One region of the Chryseobacterium sp. CS3K3.1 genome, then DNA from elsewhere that is predicted to be linked to it. Evidence: riboswitches for the same ligand, from Rfam matches in the RefSeq annotation. Region 1 holds a riboswitch; the other holds the start of a gene.
What was found. Region 1 has a riboswitch for S-adenosylmethionine ahead of AC5YGI_RS09580 (TonB-dependent receptor plug domain-containing protein). Riboswitches for the same ligand answer to the same signal wherever they lie in the genome.

Region 1 (3,188 bases):
TCTCTGATATTCAAGATTGGTCAGTCTAAAACTTTCTGTATCATAATCCTGTCTTTCATATAATCCTCCAAAACTTACTTTCCCACCATCAAGAAGCTTGATCGGCTGTGCGTAATCTACTTTGAAGTTGGCAATATTCATCACAGATTTATTATTCAGAATATCTTTTAATCCATTGGTAGGGCTATCAAGAGGCTCATTGGGATAAGCTACAAACGTCCCATCCTGAAAGTAATTATCCTGAGAAAATTTGCTGTCTGATCTTGTATACCCAAACTGGAAATCCAGTTTTTGAGATTTGTCAGCAAAACGTTTCTGATAGGTTACAACCGCTTCCTGTCTCAAATTATTGGTATGGGCAACGTCAGAAGAAGTATAAAAAGCTTCTTTTAAATCCTTCGGATTTCTCTTGAACGGTAAATCTCCATGCCCGTCACTTAAAGTATAGTTGTCATTATTATTGTGATAAATATCATAGTTCAATAATAACCTGTCCTGCCCTAAATCAAAAGTCAATCCGGATTTTGCAAAATATCCACGTGCATATCTATCGGTATGACTGCTCAAAAGCTCATCCTGCTGGCCATTCAGCATACTTTCACGGTAATTCTGCCCAACATTCAGCTGCCACCCGAAGTATTTATTTCTGGCATTTAAGTTAACAGAGTTAGTCGTTCTGCTTCTGTATTTGTCATAATTTGTGAAAGAATAATTTCCAGAATAGGTAGCGGTTAAATATTTATTAGCGTTTTTGTTGGTGATAATATTCATAATCGCACCTCCGGAAGTTGCCGGAAACTCAGCACCTGGCTGGGTGATCACTTCAATTCTCTCTACGGAATTGGCGGGCATCCCTTCCAGGAAGGAGTTTAATTCATTGGAAGTGATGTTCAGAGGTCTTCCGTTAAGATATACTTCCAGCATTTTTCCCTGATACATCATCCCGGCAATATCGGTAGATACAAGTCCCGGAAGTTTTTTAATTCCTTCCAGGACGTTTCCGTTATTCAGCTGAGGCTGCTCAGAAAAGTCAAAAATAGTACGGTCTGCTTTTTGTTCAACGGCTTTTTTAGTTTTGGTAATGACTACGCCTTCAATTTGCTTTTCCTGAGGTTTATTACTTTTTTCCTGAGAAAAAATAAGAACGGAGCTTAATAAGGATAAAGCGAAAATTGTTTTTTTCATAATGTTTTTACTGTTATCCGGTTAGACGCTGAAAAAGATAATTTGTTACGCTAAAATGTTGAAAATCGAAAATTTAGGCTAAATTTTTTTTATTTCGGAAATAATTATATCTTTGCCGGGTAATTATCAAGAATCTCTAGATGGGATAGCAACCTGCAAAAACAAGCAAGGTGCTGCAATCGATAAGCCGGATCTTCCGGAAAAAATGTTTATCATTCTGTCATTACTCCCATCTTGAATTTTTGTTTTAAAAGTTAAAATCAAATGTTTAAAGACAAGGGAAATCACATTCCATCAGTAATTTTTTATTCTTCAGATCATGAAGTGAGCCTTCATTACTCTGATATGTTCTCATGCCATTTCTACATGCGCATGTGTTGTTGTTTCTAGCCTTTTCTATTTCTAAAAAATAATACAAACATTTCGAATTCTATGGTAACCTTACAATTTAGGGCTACAGGATCTGTATTGCTTAAAAAACAAATTTCATCAACAAAAAAGTACACAACAAACATGCATAATTTCAAAAAAAGAATTTTTATTCCTTCTATCGTGCTTATTTCTTCATTTTATTACGCACAGACGGACACTTTACAATCAAAGAAAATAGATGATGTGGTTATCCTTGGATCAAGGGGTTCCGGAAGATCTTTGACGGATACTCCTGTTCCGGTGGATATCATTAATATATCTAAAATTTTAAAACAGAGCCCGACGAATAATATCAGCCAGGCTTTAAACTATATCGTACCCTCATTTTCATCCACATCACATACTGTAAATGACGGAACTGATTTTGTGGATCCGGCACTGTTGAGAGGGTTAGGACCGGATCAGGTTTTGGTATTACTCAACGGAAAAAGAAGATATCAGTCTTCACTGATTAATGTTACCCTTACACCGGGAAGAGGTTCTGTGGGAACCGATCTTAATGCAATTCCAGCTTTTGCATTGGAAAAAATAGAGGTTTTAAGGGATGGAGCTGCTGCCCAGTATGGCTCTGATGCGATTGCGGGAGTGATAAACCTCGGACTGAAAAAAAGGCTGGGACTTTCCGGACAGGTATTTTTAGGTGGATATGCCTCACCAGTTGCCAACAATTTCTCCGGAGGGGTAGACGGACAGACTGTTTCTGTAGACCTTAATTATGGAGCTAAAATAGGAAAATCAGGATTTTTTAACATTACAGGTTCTGCGCAATACCGTGATCCTTATTCCAGAGCCGGAGTGAGGGAAGGAGATATTTTCAACGCCTATAATGCGATTAATTACCGGGCATTACAGGATGGAGTGAATATTGACGGGCTCTATAAAAATATTACCAATACTTCCAATACTCAGCAAATCATCAATACCATTAAGCAGTATGCGACTAAGGTTGGATATTTTGCGCCTGATTTCCAATCTCAGATTTCCGGGGCAAACAGCATTTCTGAGCTTCAAAAAATATTGGGCAGAGATTTTACCTCTGAGGAGCTTAATTACAGAGGATTGGAGAGAAAAGACTTCAGTTTGAGAGCCGGACAGTCTAAGCTACAGTCCGGACAGCTCTTCTTCAACTCTGAAATTCCTGTGAATGATGAATGGAAGGTTTATTCATTTGGTGGCTACAGTTACCGCCTTGGAAATGCAGGAGGATTTTACAGGCTTCCGAACAATGAAAGGAATATTAATGCAGTTACTCCCAACGGATATCTGCCTCAGATTGAAGCCACTGTAAATGATTATTCCCTTGCTGCCGGGATTAAAGGAAAATGGGAGGGCTGGAATGTGGATTTCAGTAATACACTCGGGAAAAATGTGTTCGGTTTTGGTGTTGTCAATACTTTTAATGCATCACTTACAGATGGTTCTCCAAGAACTTTTGATGCGGGAGGATCTGAATTCTCACAAAATACTGTCAACCTGGATTTCTCCAAAAAATATGATGTCCTGAAAGGATTGAACATTGCGTTTGGTGGTGAATACCGGCATGAAAATTATAAAGTAAATGCAGGAAAGGA
Region 2 (3,188 bases), on a different contig from region 1:
ACATTTGACGGTCTTTCTGCTGTTAAAACCTCATCTCCCCAATTGGCATCAAACCCTTTTTTGTTGAAGGCAATTTTCTTTGAGTTGGCTACTGCAACTACTTTAAGGTCTATTTTTTTACGTTTTTTAATTTCTTCTGCAGATTCAAGTACCTGTTCTATCAAGGTTTTCCCTACGTTTCCGTGACCAATAATGGCCAGATGAACGGTCTTCGGCTTTTTGAAAATTTCAGATTCTATGATATTTCTTGTTTTTTCATCCTGCGAAGAGGTCACTACGATATTGACTCTGTTTTCTCCTGCCACCTGATTTAAAAGTAACGGGAAAACATTATTTCTTGCCAGCTCAGCAAAAACTTTATTGAAATCTTCTGCTACAAAACCAATCACAGAAACATTATTGATACTATAAATCTGAGAAACTTTTCCTGATTTTCTTTCTGCCTCAAATTCATCAATAAGACAGGCAACTGCTTTTTCTGCATCATTTTCATGAACCAGAATAGAAATTCCGTTTTCTATGGCCTGCTGAGAGATTACTCCTACACTGATACGCGCCAAAGTAAGCGCTTTAAAAATTCGTCCGTCAATCCCGATTTCTCCCAGGAAATCTTCTCCTTCAAATTTGACGATTGATCTGTTCTTCAAAAATTTTATTTCGTTAGCATTTTTCATTACTTCTATAAAATGTTTTTAATGATATTATTTAATTGTTGATATTCCATTAGGAAGGCATCATGCCCGTGTATAGATTGGATCTCGTGATAAGAAACATCTTTATTTTTCTCTTTTAAGTTTTCAAAACACATTCGGATTTCAGAAGCCGGGAAAAATAAATCTGTATCTACGGAGATCATGTGCATTCGTGCCTGAATGTTCTCCAGTGCTGTATCAGCAGCATTTATATTCATTAAGAGATGATTCATCAATTTGTACGCTTTCAAACTAAATCTTTCGTTTAGTGCATTACCATGATAAACCAGCCAGTCTTCTGATTCCAGGCGTTGTTTGTCCTGGTTATATTGGTTTTGAAATCTGTCATTGAGCGACTGCGGTGTTCTGTAGCACAACATGGCATGAATTCTTGCTTTCTGTAATGGTTCTTCCTTATCATTTAATAAAAATTTCTGAACCAGACACTGTGCATGAAGCCAGTCGTGCGTTCTGTAATCGCAGGCAATAGGAATAAAAATCTCAGCAAGATCAGGCTGCTGGGCAAGCATTTCCCAGGCAATCCCTCCTCCCAGAGAGCCTCCTATAATGGCATATAAATTTTTGATCTGTAAAACTTCAAGCCCTTTCAGAAATATCGCAGCGATATCTGAAGGAGTAAAGTCTTCATAATCTTCAATTAAAAAATCGTCGTATCCGTTTCCGGGTATATTAAAACATAGAACAGTATATCGATCAGTATCAACAATCTGATTTTTCCCTACCAGCTGTTTCCACCAGCCTTTTTCTCCGGATACATTTGAGTTTCCGGTGAGAGCATGGTTGATTAAGATAACAGGGGCTGTAAACAGATCTTTCCCAAAGAGCTGATAGCTCAACGGGATATGGTATTCCTTTTGGGAATGAGTTTGATAAGAAAGATTAATATAGTTTAGTTCTGTTTTCAATTCTATTAAATTTTAATACAATTGAAAATGCCACAGGAAATGGCTGAAAAAGAACTTCAGTGAGTTATCTGTCCAAAATTATTTGGTAGAACGTAGCACCTTCTTTGCTTGCGCAAAGGGTTGCTAAGGTTTCATAGGGTCTAATCCCTCAACCTTTCTTGATAACATTTTCAATATTTGAATGAACGAATGGTGCAAAGGTAGTTCTTTTCTTTTAATTTCAAAAAAAAATTATTTTAATATTTAAAAAAGCCCTTAAATACAAGTATTCCAAGACCATATTAATAATTGTTCAGATGAAAAAAATTGGAATTACTTCTCAAAAAAACTAACTTCGTATTGAAAAATGATGCCATATGACCGCCGAAAAAGATAGATTACAAGATACCAAATGGAAAAACTGGGGACCTTATGTAAGCAACCGGCAGTGGGGAAATGTACGTGAAGATTATAGCCCGAACGGGAATGCCTGGAATTTCACCAATCATAATAATGCCGAAAGCTATGCCTACCGCTGGGGTGAAGAAGGCATTGCCGGAATTTCCGATGTAAAGCAACTTTTATGTTTTGCTTTTTCATTCTGGAACAAGAAAGATAAAATGGTAAAAGAACGGTTCTTTGGCCTGAGCAATCCTCAGGGAAACCATGGGGAAGACATCAAAGAAATCTTTTATTACCTGGATAATACGCCTACCCATAGCTATATGAAAATGGTGTATAAATACCCGATCAATGAGTTTCCTTATGATGACATTCTTGCTGAAAATGGAAAACGCAGCAAAAAGGAACCTGAGTATGAGCTTTTCGACACCGGGATTTTTGATAATGATGAATATTTTGATATTTTCATAGAATATTGTAAAGCCGATCACAATGATATTCTGGCCAGGGTGACAGTCTGTAACCGAAGCCAGCATGAGGCACCTATCGTGGTGGCACCTACAGCATGGTTCAGAAATAACTGGAAATGGGGATACAACACCTATAAGGCAGAACTTAATGTTTCTCATGACGGAAGTATCAATATTGCCCACGACAGTATTTCGATAAAGAAGCTGTATTCCAGAAATTCAAATGCACAAAGTGTATTTTGTGATAATGAAACCAATACTTCTAAGCTTTACGGAGCTCCTGCAGTTGAAAACACTTATTTCAAAGACGGAATTAATAATTATATTATCCATCAAACGGATACGGTAAATCCCGAAAAAAGAGGAACAAAGGCTTCTTTTCTGATTGATGAGCTTATCGGAGCCGGAGAATCAAAGGTTTTTGAATTCAGATTGTGCCCGGATGAAGCCGATGAGCCTTTTGAAAACTTTGATGAAATTTTCAATACCCGGCAGGCTGAAGCTGAAGAATTTTATCAGGAGATTCAGAGTGATACCGTTAACGAAGATGAGAGAAATGTACAGAGACAGGCTTTTGCCGGGCTTCTCTGGAACAAACAGTTTTATCATTATAATATCGGAAAATGGCTGAAAGGTGATCCCAATTTTGAAGCGCCAAGAAATTTCAATGAATATGTAAGAAATACGGAGTGGAATCATCTGCACAACAAGGATATTAT

Region 2: another riboswitch for S-adenosylmethionine. It lies ahead of AC5YGI_RS16755 (alpha/beta fold hydrolase); the one in region 1 lies ahead of AC5YGI_RS09580 (TonB-dependent receptor plug domain-containing protein).

Annotation. Positions count from the first base shown of each region.
Region 1 is NZ_JCAKRV010000008.1:91,334-94,521, forward strand. It holds gene AC5YGI_RS09575 (outer membrane beta-barrel protein) at 1-1,185, opposite strand, end outside; SAM-I-IV-variant riboswitch at 1,304-1,401, shown strand; gene AC5YGI_RS09580 (TonB-dependent receptor plug domain-containing protein) at 1,699-3,188, shown strand, end outside.
Region 2 is NZ_JCAKRV010000018.1:93,584-96,771, reverse strand. It holds gene AC5YGI_RS16760 (ACT domain-containing protein) at 1-674, opposite strand, end outside; gene AC5YGI_RS16755 (alpha/beta fold hydrolase) at 680-1,618, opposite strand; SAM riboswitch class I at 1,680-1,786, opposite strand; gene AC5YGI_RS16750 (MGH1-like glycoside hydrolase domain-containing protein) at 1,975-3,188, shown strand, end outside.